Regions from separate parts of the Enterobacter sp. MG-EB028 genome, predicted to be linked through region 1. Evidence: predicted binding sites of a transcription regulator. Region 1 holds the regulator's gene; each other region holds the start of a gene.
What was found. Region 1 encodes CRP, which controls carbon source genes, mostly activating them, when cyclic AMP is high. Its sites were predicted from a motif close to ATGTGANNNNNNTCACAT; they were not measured.

Region 1 (6,171 bases):
CATAAGCCTCGTCTGGTGGTCTTTCACGGTCTCGAGGGGAGCCTGCACAGCCCGTATGCACATGGGTTAATTGAGGCAGCAAAAGCGCGCGGCTGGCTCGGCGTGGTGATGCATTTTCGCGGCTGTAGCGGCGAGCCGAACCGGCAGAAACGCATTTATCACTCGGGTGAAACCGAAGACGGAACGTGGTTCTTACACTGGCTGCGGGACAACTTTGGCACCGTGCCAACGGCCGCCGTGGGCTATTCGCTGGGCGGAAATATGCTCGCCTGCCTGCTGGCCAAAGAGGGCGACAGCGTACCGCTGAATGCTGCAGTGATTGTTTCCGCGCCGTTTATGCTGGAGCAGTGCAGCTACCATATGGATAAAGGCTTTTCCCGCGTCTATCAGCGCTACCTGCTTAACCTGCTGAAGGCCAACGCGGCGCGTAAGCTCAAGGCCTACCCGGATACCCTGCCGGTAAGCCTGCGCCAGTTGAAAAAGGTGCGTCGTATTCGCGAGTTCGACGATCTGATCACTGCGAAAATCCACGGCTTCGCCGATGCAATTGACTATTATCGTCAGTGCAGCGCCATGCCGCTGCTCAGCAAAATCACGCAGCCGACGCTGATCATTCACGCCAAGGATGACCCGTTTATGGATCACCACTCGATCCCCGCGCAGGAATTCCTGCCCGACAACGTTCACTATCAGTTAACTGAACATGGCGGCCACGTTGGGTTTATCGGCGGCACGCTGCGCCGCCCGAAAATGTGGCTGGAGGCGCGTATTCCTGACTGGCTTACTCCTTACCTGGACGGTGCAAAATGATCATTCCCTGGCAAGATCTGGCTCCCGAAACGCTCGATAATCTGATTGAAAGCTTTGTATTACGCGAAGGCACCGATTATGGTGAACATGAGCGTTCGCTTGAGCAAAAGGTCAACGATGTTAAACGCCAGCTGAAAAGCGGCGACGTGGTGCTGGTGTGGTCAGAACTGCATGAGACGGTCAATATCATGCCCCGCAACGCGTTTCACGGCTGATCTTCCAACCTTTTCAGTCAGGGAGTTGCTATGTCTGCCAGACATCCCATTATTGCCGTTACGGGGTCGAGTGGTGCGGGAACCACCACCACCAGCCTCGCTTTTCGCAAGATTTTCGCCCAGCTGAATCTCCGTTCGGCGGAGGTCGAAGGCGACAGCTTTCACCGCTATACGCGCCCGGAGATGGACATGGCGATCCGCAAGGCGCGCGATCTGGGTAAACACATCAGCTACTTCGGCCCGGAAGCCAATGATTTCGGTCTGCTGGAGCAAACCTTCCGCGAATACGGGCAGAGCGGTACCGGGCAGTCCCGCAAGTATCTTCACACCTACGATGAAGCCGTACCCTGGAACCAGGTACCGGGCACCTTTACCCCCTGGCAACCGCTGCCGGAACCCACCGATGTATTATTTTATGAAGGATTGCACGGCGGCGTGGTTACGCCTCAGCACGACGTGGCGCGCCACGTGGATCTTCTGGTCGGGGTGGTCCCTATCGTTAACCTGGAGTGGATCCAGAAGCTAACGCGTGACATGAGCGAGCGCGGCCATTCGCGCGAGGCGGTGATGGACTCCGTGGTGCGCTCCATGGAAGACTACATCAATTACCTCACGCCACAGTTCTCCCGCACCCACATTAACTTCCAGCGCGTGCCGACGGTGGACACCTCCAATCCGTTCGCGGCGAAAAGCATCCCGTCGCTGGACGAGAGCTTTGTGGTGATCCACTTCCGCAATCTTGAAGGCATTGATTACCCCTGGCTGCTGGCGATGCTGCAGGGCTCGTTTATTTCGCACATGAATACGTTAGTGGTGCCGGGTGGAAAAATGGGGCTGGCAATGGAGCTCATCATGACGCCGCTGGTTCAGCGGTTGATGGAAGGGAAGCAGATCGCGTAAAGATGTTCCCTCTCCCCGTGGGAGAGGGTTAGGGTGAGGGCATCAACACGCACGATGCCCCGTGAATCACACCTCAATCACTTCATACGAATGCGTAATTTTTACCGCTTTCTCCAGCATTAGCGCCACAGAGCAGTACTTCTCCGCAGACAGGTCCACCGCGCGTGAAACCGCCGCGTCTTTCAGCGCTTTCCCGGTGACAACAAAGTGCAGATTTATGTGGGTGAACAGGCGTGGCGCCTCTTCGCGACGTTCTGAGGTGAGTTTAACCTCGCAATCCGTTACGTCATGACGACCTTTTTGCAGAATCGACACCACGTCAATCGCACTGCATCCACCTGCCGCCATCAGCACCATTTCCATTGGGCTCGGCGCTTTATCGCCGGAGTTACCATCCATCAAAATCTGGTGTCCTGACGCGGACTCCCCCAGGAACGTTAAACCTTCAACCCACTTCACGCGCGCTTGCATATTCATTAACTCCAACGTTGCATTTTTGGTGACAGATTACGCGTGCGTTACATTTCTCGCAATGGAAGGCGACCTGCATCATGCTGAAGCGAGACACCAGGAGACACGCGGCGAAAGCTATGCTAAAACACTCAGGATGCTACAGTAATACATTGACGTTACACATGTATGCAGAGGACATCAAACTTTACTGGCTGCGAAACGTTACGACAGCCGACTTCCCAGGGTATGGGTAAGAATTCGATTGCAACCCCAGAGTCCGGATGCATCTGATGACTCTGGTGACAGCTTATAACAGAGGATAACAGCGCATGGTGCTTGGCAAACCGCAAACAGACCCGACTCTCGAATGGTTCTTGTCTCATTGCCACATTCATAAGTACCCATCGAAGAGCACGCTGATTCACCAGGGTGAAAAAGCGGAAACGTTGTATTACATCGTCAAAGGCTCGGTGGCAGTGCTGATCAAAGATGAGGAAGGGAAAGAGATGATCCTTTCTTATCTGAACCAGGGCGATTTTATCGGTGAACTGGGCCTGTTTGAAGAAGGCCAGGAACGTAGCGCCTGGGTTCGTGCAAAGACAGCATGTGAAGTGGCTGAAATTTCTTACAAGAAATTCCGTCAGCTGATTCAGGTAAACCCTGACATCCTGATGCGTCTTTCTTCCCAGATGGCGCGCCGTCTGCAGGTGACGTCAGAGAAAGTGGGTAACCTCGCCTTCCTGGACGTGACCGGCCGTATCGCGCAAACCCTGCTGAACCTGGCGAAACAGCCAGACGCGATGACCCACCCGGACGGCATGCAAATTAAAATTACCCGTCAGGAAATTGGTCAGATCGTTGGTTGCTCCCGTGAAACAGTGGGCCGTATTCTGAAAATGCTGGAAGATCAAAACCTGATCTCCGCCCACGGTAAAACCATCGTGGTTTACGGAACCCGTTAATCCTGCTTAAACGGCGTGCCATCGCGAGGTGTCACGCCGTTTTTGTCTCTTTTCCCCATGTGGCGCAGGCTGATCTATCACCCGGAAGTTAACTACGCACTGCGACAAACGCTGGTGTTGTGTCTTCCTGTGGCCGTGGGCCTGCTCCTGGGTCATCTTCAGCAGGGCCTGCTGTTTTCCCTCGTGCCCGCCTGCTGCAACATCGCCGGTCTGGACACGCCGCATAAGCGCTTTTTCAAACGCCTGATTATCGGGGGCTGCCTGTTTGCAGGCTGTAGCCTCGCGGTGCAGCTGTTACTGGCTCGCGATATTCCCCTGCCACTGATCCTGACCGTGCTGGCGATGACCCTCGGCGTCACGGCGGAAATCAGCTCGCTGCACGCTCGCCTGCTTCCAGCGTCACTCATTGCGGCCATCTTTACCCTGAGCCTCGCCGGGAATATGCCCGTGTGGGAGCCGCTGCTGATCTACGCCCTCGGCACGCTGTGGTACGGGCTGTTTAACTGGTTCTGGTTCTGGCTATGGCGAGAGCAGCCGCTGCGAGAATCTCTGAGCCTGCTCTACGTGCAGCTTGCGGATTACTGCGAAGCCAAATACACCCTGCTCACCCAGCATACCGATCCGGAAAAATCCTTACCGCCGCTGCTGACGCGCCAGCAAAAAGTGGTGGATTTGATAAGCCAGTGCTATCAGCAGCTGCATATGCTCGCCGCAAACAAGAACCACGAGTACAAACGGCTGCTGCGTACCTTCCAGGTGGGGCTGGACCTTCAGGAGCATATCTCCGTTAGCCTTCATCACCCGCAGGAGGTGCAAAAGCTGGTTGAGCGCAGCCATGCCGAAGCGGTGATTCGCTGGAACGCGCAGACCGTCTCCGCGCGCCTGCGGGTGCTGGCTGACGATATACTTTATCACCGCTACCCCACGCGCTTTAACATGGACAAACAGCTCGGCGCGCTGGAGAAAATTGCCCGTCAGCACCCGGAAAATCCGGTCGGCCAGTTTGCCGCCTGGCACTTCAGCCGCATCGCCCGCGTGCTGCGCACCCAGCGACCGCTTTATCCCCGCGACCTGATGGCGGATAAACAAAAACGTCTGCCGCTGCTGCCGGCGCTCAAAAGCTATCTTTCTCTTAAATCGTCCGCCCTGCGCAACGCCGCACGAATTAGCGTCATGCTCAGTATCGCCAGCCTGATGGGCATGGCGCTGCACCTGCCGAAACCCTACTGGATCTTAATGACCGTGCTGTTTGTCACCCAGAACGGCTATGGCGCCACGCGGGTGCGCATTCTGCACCGGGCGGGCGGCACGATGGCGGGGCTGATTATTGCAGGCGTGACGCTGCACTTTCACGTGCCCGAGGGCTATACCCTGGCGGGCATGCTGGCTATCACCCTGGTGAGCTATCTAATCATTCGCAAAAACTACGGCTGGGCGATGGTGGGCTTTACGGTAACGGCGGTATATACCCTGCAGCTGCTTACGCTTAACGGCGAACAGTTCATCGTTGCCCGCCTGATCGACACGCTGATTGGCTGTCTGATCGCCTTTGGCGGTATGGTCTGGCTGTGGCCACAGTGGCAGAGCGGGCTGCTAAGACAGAACGCCCACGACGCGCTGGAGGCCGATCAGCAGGCCATTCGTCTGATCCTGAGCGACGATCCGCAGCCTTCCCCGCTTGCCTACGAACGTATGAAGGTCAACCAGGCGCATAACGCCCTCTTTAACTCGCTGAATCAGGCGATGCAGGAGCCGGGCTTTAATTCTCATTATCTGGCGGACATGAAGCTGTGGGTGACGCACAGCCAGTTTATCGTCGAGCATATCAACGCCATGACGACGCTGGCGCGCGAGCACACGATGCTGACGCCGGATCTGGCGCAGCGCTATTTGCAGTCGTGTGAAATTGCGTTGCAGAGGTGTCAGCAGCGTCTGGAGTATGACGCGCCGGGCGAATCGGGCGACTCAAACATTCTGGAAGCGCCGGAGACGTTAACCCACGGGCCGATGAGCACGCTGGAGCAGCATTTGCAGCGTGTGCTGGGACATCTGAACACCATGCACACCATTTCGTCGGTGGCATGGCGTCAGCGCCCGCATCACGGGATTTGGTTAACGCGCCGGTTAAAGCGAACCGAGTATTAGCCTTTAACGAGCTTCGCGACCGCCGCGGCAAAGCGGGTTAACCCGTCTTCTATATCTTTTTCTTCCACCACCAGCGACGGCGCAAAGCGCATCACGTCCGGCCCCGCGTTGAGCACCATGACGCCTTCATGCGCGGCAGCGTGAAGGAAATCGCGCGCGCGGCCTTTGTACTGCGGCTTCAGCTCGGCGCCAATCAACAGCCCCATTCCGCGGATCTCGCTGAACACGTCGTACTGTTCATCAATCTTTTTCAGGTGTTTCACAAACAGCTCGCGTTTCGCGCTAACGCCGTTCAGCACTTCCGGCGTGTTGATGATGTCGAACGCGGCTCCCGCCACGGCGCTCGCCAGCGGGTTACCGCCGTAGGTGGAGCCGTGAGATCCGACGTGGAACGCGGAGGCGATCTCCTGCGTCGTCAGTACCGCACTCACCGGGAAACCACCGCCGAGCGCTTTGGCGCTGGTCAGAATATCCGGCGTCACGCCGTAGTGCATGTAAGCAAACAGGTCTCCGGTACGCCCCATCCCGCACTGTACCTCATCAAACACCAGCAGCGCCTGATGTTCGTCGCACAGCGCGCGCAGCCCTTTCAGGAACTCCGGGGTCGCCGCCGTCACGCCGCCTTCACCCTGAATCGGCTCCACCACTACCGCGCAGGTGTGGTCGTCCATCACCGCTTTCACCGC
Region 2 (6,171 bases), 100 kb from region 1:
TGGGCAAAACGTTGATGAGGCCGCCCAGTTCCCGCAGACCATTACCGTACGCACGCCGTCGCTGATGCTGGGCGGACAGCAGTGGAACAACCTGAGCATTGTCTCTCAGCCAACCGCTAACGGCTCAAAAGTGGAGGCACAGGGCCGGGAGATCAACGGCACGCTGACCATGCGCAACAACGCGCCGTGGCAGGCAGCGATTCGCTATCTCTATTACAACCCGGCCGCCGCGGGTAAAGATAAACCGGCGAATGCCTCGCCGCTGAGTAATACTTCCCGCGTCGATTTTAGCGGCTGGCCCGATGTGCAGCTGCGCTGCGCGGAGTGCTGGCTGTGGGGGCAAAAGTACGGCCGTATCGACGGTGATTTTGCCATCCAGGGGAATACGCTCAAGCTCTCCGGCGGATTGATCGACACCGGCTTTGGCCGCATGACGGCGGGCGGGGAATGGGTGAATAACCCGGGCGAGCAGCGAACGTCCCTGAAGGGTGACATTAAAGGCAACAAGCTGGATGCGGCAGCCAACTTCTTTGGCATCAGCACGCCGCTGCGCGGTTCGTCATTTAACATCAATTACGATCTTCACTGGCGTGATGCCCCCTGGAAGCCAGACGAAGCGTCACTGAACGGCATTCTGAAAACACACTTTGGCAAAGGCGAAATCGCCGACGTGAGCACGGGGCGCGCCGGACAGATCCTGCGCCTGCTGAGTTTTGATGCGCTGCTGCGCAAGCTGCGCTTTGATTTTAGCGACACCTTCAGCGAAGGCTTCTACTACGATTCCATCAGAAGTACGGCGTGGATCAAGGACGGCGTTCTGCACACGGACGACACGCTGGTGGATGGCCTTGAAGCGGATATCGCCATGAAGGGCTCGGTCAACCTCGTGCGTCGCGAGCTGGATATGGAAGCCGTGGTGGCGCCGGAAATTTCCGCGAGCGTTGGCGTGGCGGCGGCCTTTGTGGTGAACCCGATTGTCGGGGCGGCGGTGTTTGCCGCCAGTAAAGTGCTGGGGCCGCTGTGGAGCAAGGTCTCCATTTTGCGCTATCGCATTACCGGTCCGGTCGATAAACCGCAGATTAACGAGGTGCTGCGCCAGCCGCGCAAAGATGCACAGCAATGATTTGACGTGGGCAGGTAATTGCCTCACTCTCAATAAATACGATCTTTATACCGCCACGGGCGGCAACGAACGAGTAGCAATACGATGAGTCTGAACCTGGTAAGTGAACATTTGCTCGCAGCGAACGGCCTGAGCCATCAGGACCTGTTCTCCATTCTTGGTCAACTGACCGAACGCCGTCTCGACTACGGCGACCTTTATTTCCAGTCGAGCTATCACGAATCCTGGGTTTTAGAAGACAGCATCATCAAAGATGGCTCTTACAACATCGACCAGGGCGTCGGCGTGCGTGCCGTGAGCGGCGAAAAAACCGGTTTTGCCTATGCCGACCAGATAAGCCTGGCCGCGCTTGAGCAGAGCGCGCAGGCCGCGCGTACCATTGTGCGCGATGCCGGCGATGGTCGCGTGAAAACTCTGGGTGAAGTGCAGCACTCTGCGCTCTATACCAGCATCGATCCGCTGCAGAGCATGAGCCGTGAAGAGAAGCTGGACATTCTGCGCCGCGTGGACAAAGTGGCGCGTGCCGCCGACAAACGCGTGCAGGAAGTCTCCGCCAGCCTGAGTGGTGTGTATGAACTGATTCTGGTGGCGGCAACGGACGGTACGTTGGCGGCCGATGTGCGTCCGCTGGTGCGTCTTTCAATCAGCGTGCAGGTCGATGACGACGGCAAACGCGAGCGCGGCTCAAGCGGCGGCGGCGGTCGTTTCGGCTATGACTGGTTCCTGGGCGACGTTGACGGCGAAGCGCGCGCTGACGCGTGGGCAAAAGAAGCCGTGCGCATGGCGCTGGTGAACTTGAATGCCGTCGCGGCGCCAGCCGGAACATTCCCGGTGGTGCTGGGCGCAGGCTGGCCGGGCGTGCTGCTGCACGAGGCGGTGGGCCACGGTCTGGAAGGCGATTTTAACCGTCGCGGAACGTCCGTGTTCAGCGGCCAGATCGGGCAGCTCGTCTCCTCTGAGCTTTGCACCGTGGTGGATGATGGTACCATGCGCGATCGTCGCGGCTCGGTGGCTATCGACGATGAAGGGACGCCAGGCCAGTACAACGTGCTGATCGAAAACGGCGTGCTGAAAGGCTATATGCAGGACAAACTCAACGCGCGCCTGATGGGCGTAGCGCCAACGGGTAACGGCCGTCGTGAATCCTACGCGCACCTGCCGATGCCGCGCATGACCAACACCTACATGTTGCCGGGCAAATCCACACCGCAGGAGATTATCGAATCCGTGGACTACGGTATCTTTGCGCCAAACTTTGGCGGCGGCCAGGTGGACATCACCTCCGGTAAGTTTGTTTTCTCCACGTCAGAAGCGTATCTGATCGAGAAAGGAAAAGTGACCAAAGCGGTCAAAGGTGCGACGCTGATTGGCTCCGGTATTGAAGCCATGCAGCAGATCTCCATGGTCGGCAACGATCTGAAGCTGGATAACGGCGTGGGCGTCTGCGGTAAAGAGGGCCAGAGCCTGCCGGTTGGCGTGGGCCAGCCAACGCTGAAAGTGGACAACCTGACGGTGGGCGGCACGGCGTAATTTCCCCCCTCACCCCGGCTCTCTCCCCAACGGGGAGAAAAGACCGCACGGAGCAGTCCCCTCTCCCCGTTGGGGAGAGGGTTAGGGTGAGGGGAAAGACCTATTCTTTTCTTCTTCCCCGCATCCCCTGAAACAGCTCCGCCACGTCCACAAAATACTCGGTCAGATAATTAATACACACCTGTACCTTGAGCGGGAGTTTGTCTTTTTCGGTATACAGGGCGTACACCGGACGCGGATCGGACTGGTAGCGCGGGAAGAGGATCTCCAGCACGCCGCTGTTGATCTCGTTGATCACCCACATTAACGGCACGTAGGCGATCCCGGCACCGGCCACCAGCCAGCGCGAAATGGTCATTGGATCGTTAGTGACAAACCGTCCTTCCGGCAGCAGTTTGGTAGAGATCCCTTCCGGGGCAATCAGCTCAAATTCATTATCGGGCCGCACGCTGTACTCCAGCCACGAGTGGTTGGTGAGATCGGCGGGTTTCTCCGGAACGCCGTACTGCGCCAGATAGCTTTTCGAGGCGCAGACGACCATCGGCATGCTGCCCAGCCTGCGCGAGAACAGGCTGGAATCCTGCAACGCGCCGACGCGGATCACCACGTCCAGCCCGTCGGCAATCAGGTCCGGCGCGGGAATGCCCGTCACCAGATTTACCGTTAAGCCTGGATACTCCTTCAGCATGTCTGCCGTCATGGCAGCGAGAACATTTTGTGCCATAGTTGAAGAACACCCGATGCGCAGCGTGCCGATGGGGGTGTTGTTGAAGGCATAGAGCTGCTCATGAACATCCTGCACTTCATGCATCATGCGTCGGCAGCCCTGATAGTAAATTTTACCCGCTTCCGTCAGCCCAATGCTGCGGGTACTGCGGTTGAGCAGCTTAACCTGAAGCTCATCTTCCAGTTTGGACACCGTCTGGTTGATGGATGAGACGCTCATCTGAAGCTGGCGTGCTGCGGCGGTAAACGAGCCCAGTTCAACCACTTTGGCAAAGACCGACATGCGTTTTAAACGTTCCATTGTTCACTCTGGCTTAAAAGTGATTTAGATCACATATTATAGATAACAGCATAACAGTTACGTTAATATATTATTAATTACATAACGGCTGCGCCATTCTCGCCCGGCGTTTCTTGCTCTCCTGCGGTGGCGTGCGCTAAAAAATTCTGAAGCCTGCACTCTCTCTTATCAAGGTTAACATGAGTCTGTTTCCCGTTATCGTGGTGTTCGGTCTGTCGTTCCCACCGATATTTTTCGAGCTTCTTTTATCACTGGCGATCTTCTGGCTGGTGCGCAAGGTGCTGGTCCCTACCGGGATCTACGATTTTGTCTGGCACCCTGCATTGTTCAATACCGCGCTGTATTGCTGCCTGTTTTACCTGATATCGCGCATGTTTGTCTGAGGTTGATGTGAAAACGCTAACAAGAAAAATCTCCCGCACTGCCATCACAATGGCGCTGGTTATCCTCGCCTTCATCGCTATTTTCCGTGCCTGGGTCTACTACACCGAATCACCGTGGACGCGTGATGCACGCTTCAGCGCCGACGTGGTGGCAATAGCCCCTGACGTGGCCGGTCTTATCACGGCGGTCAACGTTCACGATAACCAGCTCGTGAAAAAAGATCAGGTCCTGTTCACCATCGACCAGCCTCGCTACCAGAAAGCGCTGGAGGAAGCGGAAGCCGACGTGGCCTATTACCAGGCGCTGGCCGCGGAGAAACGCCGCGAGGCGGGTCGTCGTAACCAGCTGGGCGTACAGGCCATGTCCCGCGAAGAGATAGACCAGTCCAACAACGTGCTGCAAACCGTGCTGCACCAGCTGGCGAAAGCGCAGGCAACGCGCGATCTGGCGAAGCTCGACCTGGAGCGTACCGTGATCCGCGCGCCAGCCGATGGCTGGGTGACCAACCTCAACGTTTATGCCGGGGAGTTCATTACCCGCGGCTCAACCGCCGTGGCGCTGGTTAAGCAGAACTCCTTCTACGTGCTCGCCTATATGGAAGAGACCAAGCTGGAGGGGGTACGTCCGGGTTACCGGGCTGAAGTCACGCCGCTTGGCAGCAACCGCGTCTTTAAGGGCACGGTCGACAGCGTTGCCGCAGGGGTAACCAACTCCAGCAGCTCTAACGATGCCAAAGGGATGGCGACGGTGGACTCCAACCTGGAGTGGGTGCGTCTGGCACAGCGCGTGCCAGTACGTATTCATCTGGACGAACAGCAGGGCAACCTGTGGCCAGCGGGCACTACCGCGACGGTGGTGATCACCGGCGAAAAAGATCGGGATGCCAGCCAGGATTCGCTCTTCCGTAAAATTGCCCACCGCCTGCGCGAGTTTGGTTAATCGCCATGGGTATCTTTTCCATCGCCAGCCAGCACATTCGCTTCGCCGTGAAGCTGGCGTGCGCCATTGTGCTGGCGCTGTTTGTCGGCTTCCATTTCCAGCTTGAAACCCCTCGCTGGGCGGTGCTCACCGCCGCGATTGTTGCGGCGGGCCCTGCCTTCGCCGCGGGCGGGGAGCCCTACTCTGGTGCGATCCGCTATCGCGGGATGCTGCGTATCATCGGAACCTTTATCGGCTGTTTCGCGGCGCTGACCATTATTATTCTGATGATCCGCACGCCGCTGCTGATGCTCATGGTGTGCTGTATCTGGGCGGGTTTCTGCACCTGGATTTCGTCTCTGGTAAAAGTGGAGAACTCCTACGCCTGGGGGCTGGCGGGCTATACCGCGTTAATTATTGTTATCACGATCCAGTCCGAACCCTTGCTCGCGCCGCAGTTTGCCGTGGAGCGCTGCAGCGAGATTGTGATTGGTATTGTCTGCGCGATCGTGGCTGACCTGCTTTTCTCCCCGCGCTCGATCAAGCAAGAGGTGGATCGCGAGCTGGACGCGCTGATCGTTGCCCAGTACCAGCTGATGCAGCTGTGCATTAAACACGGCGACAGCGAAGAGGTGGATAAAGCGTGGAGCGGACTGGTACGCCGTACGCAGGCCCTGGAAGGGATGCGCAGCAACCTCAATATGGAGTCGTCGCGCTGGGCCCGGGCGAATCGTCGCCTTAAAGCCCTTAACACCGTCTCTCTGACACTGATTACCCAGGCGTGCGAAACCTATCTCATCCAGAACACCCGCCCGGAAGCGGTCACCGATACGTTCCGCGAACTGTTTGCCGAGCCGGTAGACACCGTACAGGACGTGCATAAGCAGCTTAAGCGCATGCGCCGTGTGATTGCCTGGACCGGGGAGCGCGACACGCCGGTGACCATCTACACCTGGGTCGGCGCCGCGACGCGCTATCTGCTGCTGAAACGCGGTGTAATCAGCAACACTAAAATCAGCGCGGCGGAAGAAGAGGTGCTCCAGGGCGAAGTAGTGATCAAGGCGGAATCTGCCGAGCGGCACCACGCGATGGTCAACTTCTGGCGTACCACGCTTGCCTGTATGCTCGGCACGCTTTTCTGGCTGTGGACGGGCTGGACGTCCGGCAGCGGCGCGATGGTGATGATTGC
Region 3 (6,171 bases), 460 kb from region 1:
CCGCCTGCGATAGAGAACGCTTCGCTGTCTGCGATAGCGTTAGCAACGATTTCGGTACCTTTGCGGAAGTTCGGGAATTCGAACACGCCAACAGGACCGTTCCACAGGATAGTTTTTGCGTTTTTAAGGATTTCAGCCAGTTTCTGTGCAGAAACGTCGCCCAGGTCCAGAATCTGCTCTTCATCTTTGATGTCGTTTACAGATTTCAGGGTCGCGGTAGCGGTTTCGGAGAACTCGGTCGCCACGCGAACGTCAGTTGGAACCGGGATATCACAGGTACCCAGCAGGCGTTTGGCTTCGTCAACCAGGTCTGCTTCGTACAGGGATTTACCCACGTTGTGGCCCTGAGCAGCAACGAAGGTGTTCGCAATACCACCGCCGACGATCAGCTGGTCAGCGATTTTAGACAGGGAATCCAGAACGGTCAGTTTGGTAGAAACTTTAGAACCACCAACGATAGCCACCATTGGACGAGCAGGCTCTTTCAGCGCTTTACCCAGCGCTTCCAGTTCGTCGGCCAGCAGAGGACCGGCGCACGCTACGTCTGCGAATTTACCGATACCGTGGGTAGACGCCTGCGCACGGTGAGCTGTGCCGAACGCATCCATCACGAATACGTCGCACAGTGCAGCGTATTTTTTGGACAGGGTTTCGTCGTCTTTCTTCTCGCCTTTGTTGAAGCGAACGTTTTCCAGAACTACCAGTTCACCGGCAGCCACTTCAACGCCGTCCAGATAATCTTTCACCAGGCGAACTGGGTTGGACAGTTTGTCTTTCAGGTAATTAACAACTGGCAGCAGAGAGAACTCTTCGTTGTACTCGCCTTCGGTTGGACGGCCCAGGTGGGAGGTGACCATCACTTTAGCGCCCTGCTTCAGAGCCAGCTCGATGGTTGGTAGAGATGCACGGATACGCGCGTCGCTGGTCACTTTGCCATCTTTAACCGGTACGTTCAGATCGGCACGGATGAAAACGCGTTTACCAGCCAGATCCAGATCGGTCATCTTAATTACAGACATGGTGAATCCTCTCGTTGATTCTTAAAGTTTTGCAGACGCACGATGCGTCTTACCTGAAACCTTGAGCGGCCATTGCTAACGTAGTGTCGAGCATCCGGTTAGCAAAGCCCCATTCGTTATCACACCAGACCAGCGTCTTGATAAGGTGTGCGCCACTGACTCGCGTCTGCGTGCCATCGACGATGGCACTGTGCGGGTCGTGGTTAAAATCTACTGAGACCAACGGTAATTCCGTATAGTCAACTATACCATGAAATGCTCCCTGTGCCGCTTTTTGCAGCAACAGGTTGACTTCGCAGGCTTTTACCGGTTTTTTCACCGTCACGCTGAGGTCAATTGCCGTCACGTTAATTGTCGGGACACGCACGGCAATCGCTTCAAAACGGTCATTAAACTGCGGGAAAATTCGGGTGATCCCTGCCGCCAGCTTTGTGTCCACCGGAATGATTGACTGGCTCGCCGCGCGCGTGCGTCGTAAATCCGGATGGTAAGCGTCGATAACTTGCTGATCGTGCATGGCGGAGTGAATCGTGGTCACGGTGCCGGATTCAATGCCGTACGCATCGTCTAACAGTTTGATGACCGGAATAATGCAGTTGGTGGTGCAGGAGGCGTTGGAAACGATGAGGTGTTCAGCCTTCAGCTCATGCTGGTTGACGCCAAACACGACGGTCGCGTCGAGATCGTTACTGCCGGGATGAGAAAACAGGACTTTTTTTGCGCCAGCGGCCAGATGCGCTTCGCCGTGTTCGCGGTTACCGTAAACACCGGTGCAGTCGAGCACCACATCCACGCCCAGTTCCCGCCAGGGTAGTCCTGCAATACTGCTCTCATGCAGTACGCGAATCGCGTCGTCACCGACAAACAGCTGCTCTCTTTCCTGGCGAACATCCCAGGCAAAGCGGCCGTGGCTGGTGTCATATTTCAACAAATGCGCCATGCCCGCAGCATCCGCCAGTTCGTTGATTGCCACCACGGTGATTTCCGCACGACGCCCGGATTCATATAAAGCACGAACCACGTTGCGCCCGATGCGACCGAAGCCATTAATCGCTACGCGTACGGTCATAGATCTCCTGCAAAGCTATCCCTGAGTTTGAGGTGGCTGAAAGAGTAATCCAGCTACGCCCGAAGGGGAATCCTTGCTATCACAAACTGCGATTGATTGGTCAATTGTCGAACATTTAATCGACTGAAACGCTTCAGCAAGAATAAGCGAATCGAGGAATAAAAGGAATGTCTGTCCAGATGAATAAGCGAGCTATATGACTTGCGTCACATTTTTGGTGGAATAATTTACGCCGAGGGAAAAGCAAAACGGTAACCGAAAGGTTACCGTTTTTAGTGTTTGCACCCTCTCCCCGTGGGAGAGGGTCGGGGTGAGGGCATCAGCCCGCACCGTACAAGCGATTACAGCAGTTCTTTCGCCTTAGCGACAACGTTCTCAACGGTGAAGCCGAACTCTTCGAACAGCTGCTCTGCCGGAGCAGACTCACCGAAGGTGGTCATACCGACGATAGCGCCGTTCAGGCCCACGTATTTGAACCAGTAGTCAGCGATACCCGCTTCCACTGCCACGCGAGCGGAAACCGCTTTAGGCAGTACGGATTCGCGGTAAGCGGCATCCTGCTTGTCGAACGCGTCGGTAGACGGCATGGAGACCACGCGCGCTTTCACGCCTTCGGCAGTCAGTTTTTCCCACGCAGCAACAGCCAGTTCAACTTCAGAACCGGTGGCGATGAAGATCAGCTGTGGCTGGCCCGCGCAATCTTTCAGCACGTAACCACCGCGCGCGATGTTCGCCAGCTGCTCTGGCGTGCGTTCCTGCTGCGCCAGGTTCTGACGGGAGAGGATCAGCGCGGTTGGACCGTCCTGACGCTCAACGCCGTATTTCCACGCTACCGCGGATTCAACCTGGTCACATGGACGCCATGTGCTCATGTTCGGGGTCACGCGCAGAGAAGCTACCTGCTCTACCGGCTGGTGAGTTGGGCCATCTTCGCCCAGACCGATGGAGTCGTGGGTGTAGACCATCACCTGACGTTGTTTCATCAGCGCGGCCATACGCACGGCGTTACGTGCATATTCCACAAACATCAGGAAGGTAGAGGTGTACGGCAGGAAACCACCGTGCAGGGAGATACCGTTCGCGATAGCGGTCATACCAAATTCACGTACACCGTAATGGATGTAGTTACCGGCAGTATCTTCGTTGATTGGCTTAGAACCAGACCACAGGGTCAGGTTAGATGGCGCCAGGTCAGCGGAGCCACCGAGGAATTCAGGCAGCAGAGGACCGAACGCTTCAATCGCATTCTGAGACGCTTTACGGCTCGCGATTTTAGACGGATTCGCCTGCAGCTTAGCGATGAATTCGTTGGCTTTCGCGTCGAAGTCAGACGGCATATCGCCTTTCATACGACGGGTGAATTCAGCCGCTTCCTGTGGGAACGCTTTCGCATAGGCAGCGAACTTCTCGTTCCAGGCCGCTTCTTTCGCCTGGCCCACTTCTTTTGCATCCCACTGGGCATAGATCTCAGACGGGATTTCGAATGCAGGGTATTTCCAGCCAAGCTGCTCACGGGTCAGTGCGATTTCCGCGTCACCCAGCGGTGCGCCGTGGGAGTCATGGGTGCCCGCTTTGTTCGGAGAACCGAAGCCGATGATGGTTTTGCACATCAGCAGGGACGGTTTGTCGGTCACTGCGCGCGCTTCTTCTACTGCACGTTTAATCGAGTCAGCATCGTGGCCATCAACGCCACGCACAACGTGCCAGCCGTAAGCTTCGAAACGTGCTGCAGTGTCGTCAGTGAACCAGCCTTCAACGTGACCGTCGATGGAGATGCCGTTGTCGTCATAGAACGCAACCAGTTTACCCAGCTTCAGGGTACCGGCCAGGGAGCATACTTCGTGAGAAATGCCTTCCATCATGCAGCCGTCGCCCAGGAAGGCGTAGGTGAAGTGGTCCACGATGTCATGGCCAGGACGGTTGAACTGCGCCGCCAGGGTCTTCTCAGCAATCGCCATACCCACAGCGTTAGCAATACCCTGACCCAGCGGGCCGGTGGTGGTTTCTACACCAGCGGTGTAGCCCACTTCCGGGTGACCTGGAGTTTTGGAGTGCAGCTGACGGAAGTTTTTCAGCTCTTCGATAGGTAGATCGTAGCCGGTGAGGTGCAGCAGGCTGTAGATCAGCATAGAGCCGTGGCCGTTAGACAGCACGAAACGGTCGCGGTCAGCCCATGCCGGGTTCTGCGGGTTGTGGTTAAGGAAATCACGCCACAGGACTTCGGCGATATCAGCCATACCCATAGGGGCACCCGGGTGGCCGGACTTGGCTTTCTGTACTGCGTCCATGCTCAGCGCACGAATAGCATTAGCAAGCTCTTTACGTGAGGACATTTTAACTCCAGATCGGACTGTTAAAGGCCATGCCCTTGACGACAGCGCGTTTTGGGCTACGCCGGAAAAAAGTGCCAACAATGTAACCCAAGCCGCAGGGCATGTACATGGACCATTCTTTTGCAGCTTAAGAAATCTCTGGATCATGCTCGCATGTTGCGCAATCTGCTCGCCCGCGCCTGTAGATATTCCTTATACTTACCCCGCCCCGGCTTCGTTGCGGGTGCACTTTTCGGATTTTATTCAGATTAACGAGTACGGAAGCAACTTCATGAAAATGCGTGCAATAGTGCTGGCCCTGGGTACAACGCTCATGCTGAGCGGCTGTCAGAATATGGACTCTAACGGTCTGATGACCTCAGGTGCAGAAGCCTTTCAGGCCTACTCCCTGAGTGACGCGCAGGTTAAAGCGCTGAGCGATCAGGCCTGTAAAGATATGGACGGAAAAGCCACGCTTGCGCCGGCTGACAGTACCTACACACAGCGTCTGAATAAGATTGCTTCCGCGCTCGGCGATAACATCAACGGCCAGCCGGTGAACTACAAGGTTTACATGGCGAAAGACGTGAACGCCTTCGCGATGGCGAACGGCTGTATCCGCGTCTACAGCGGGCTGATGGACATGATGACCGACAACGAAGTCGAAGCGGTGATCGGCCACGAAATGGGCCACGTTGCGCTCGGCCACGTCAAGAAAGGGATGCAGGTTGCCTTAGGCACCAATGCCATCCGCGCGGCGGCGGCCTCTGCGGGCGGTATCGTTGGCAGCCTGTCCCAGTCGCAGCTTGGTGACGTAGGCGAAAAGCTGGTTAACTCCCAGTTCTCACAGCGTCAGGAGTCCGAAGCGGATGACTACTCCTACGATCTGTTGCGCAAACGCGGGATTAATCCATCCGGTTTAGCCACCAGCTTCGAAAAGCTGGCCAAGCTGGAAGCGGGTCGCCAGAGCTCCATGTTTGACGATCACCCGGCCTCAGAAGCGCGCGCGCAGCATATTCGCGACCGTATGGCCGCTGACGGAATTAAATAATATTGAAAGGAGGCAATTTTGCCTCCTTTTTATTTCGCATGAATTGCTAACTAAATCGCACGTATCGGTAACACCTCTGAAAACCCCGTCAAATCTGCCCTTTCCTGCTGAAACGTCTGGTCACATATTTATTGCAATCGTTAACCTTTCCGGTAATTATCAAGCGCGCAGTAATTCAATTTAATATATTAAGACAGAGACGTTCCCTCCGTGAAAAAAGAATTATCGTTAATTGCTTTAAGTTTATTCGCCGCATTACCTGCCGCTGCAAGCCAGCAATCTGACAGCATGGGTTTTATCGACGACAGCCATTTAGACCTGTTTTTACGCAATGCGTATATCAGCCGTGATTACCATCAGGGCCAGCAGGATAAAGCCGAATGGGGCCAGGGTATCATCGCCACATTTGAATCCGGATATACCGAAGGGCTGGTGGGCTTTGGCGTGGACGGCATCGCACAGTACGGCGTGCGCCTGGATGGCGGTCGCGGCAAGAGCGGCGCGGGCGGTATCGACTTCTTTAAACAGGAAGACGATGGGAGGGCCAAATCCGATCTAGCGAAATTTGGCGCAACCGCCAAAATGCGCATCTCAAATACCGTGCTGAGCTACGGTAACCAGCGCCCTGAACTACCTATCGTTAACGCCGATAACTCCCGCCTGCTGTTTGAAAGCTACACCGGTGCCATGCTGACCTCGAAAGAGATCGACGGGCTGGAA

Region 2: a site for CRP is predicted at 3,698-3,715, ahead of aaeR (HTH-type transcriptional activator AaeR). Genes of this name have one in related genera too.
Region 3: a site for CRP is predicted at 2,283-2,300, ahead of epd (erythrose-4-phosphate dehydrogenase). Genes of this name have one in related genera too.

Annotation. Positions count from the first base shown of each region.
Region 1 is NZ_CP195079.1:4,418,204-4,424,374, forward strand. Features, by position in the region: gene ACR42C_RS21070 (hydrolase) at 1-810, shown strand, start outside; gene ACR42C_RS21075 (YheU family protein) at 807-1,025, shown strand; gene ACR42C_RS21080 (phosphoribulokinase) at 1,056-1,925, shown strand; gene ACR42C_RS21085 (OsmC family protein) at 1,992-2,396, opposite strand; gene crp (cAMP-activated global transcriptional regulator CRP) at 2,708-3,340, shown strand; gene ACR42C_RS21095 (YccS/YhfK family putative transporter) at 3,398-5,485, shown strand; gene argD (bifunctional acetylornithine/succinyldiaminopimelate transaminase) at 5,482-6,171, opposite strand, start outside.
Region 2 is NZ_CP195079.1:4,313,818-4,319,988, reverse strand. Features, by position in the region: gene yhdP (AsmA2 domain-containing protein YhdP) at 1-1,123, shown strand, start outside; gene tldD (metalloprotease TldD) at 1,208-2,653, shown strand; gene aaeR (HTH-type transcriptional activator AaeR) at 2,754-3,680, opposite strand; gene aaeX (p-hydroxybenzoic acid efflux pump operon protein AaeX) at 3,860-4,063, shown strand; gene aaeA (p-hydroxybenzoic acid efflux pump subunit AaeA) at 4,071-5,003, shown strand; gene aaeB (p-hydroxybenzoic acid efflux pump subunit AaeB) at 5,009-6,171, shown strand, end outside.
Region 3 is NZ_CP195079.1:3,955,601-3,961,771, forward strand. Features, by position in the region: gene pgk (phosphoglycerate kinase) at 1-1,019, opposite strand, end outside; gene epd (erythrose-4-phosphate dehydrogenase) at 1,069-2,088, opposite strand; gene tkt (transketolase) at 2,430-4,421, opposite strand; gene loiP (metalloprotease LoiP) at 4,693-5,451, shown strand; gene ACR42C_RS18690 (OprD family outer membrane porin) at 5,662-6,171, shown strand, end outside.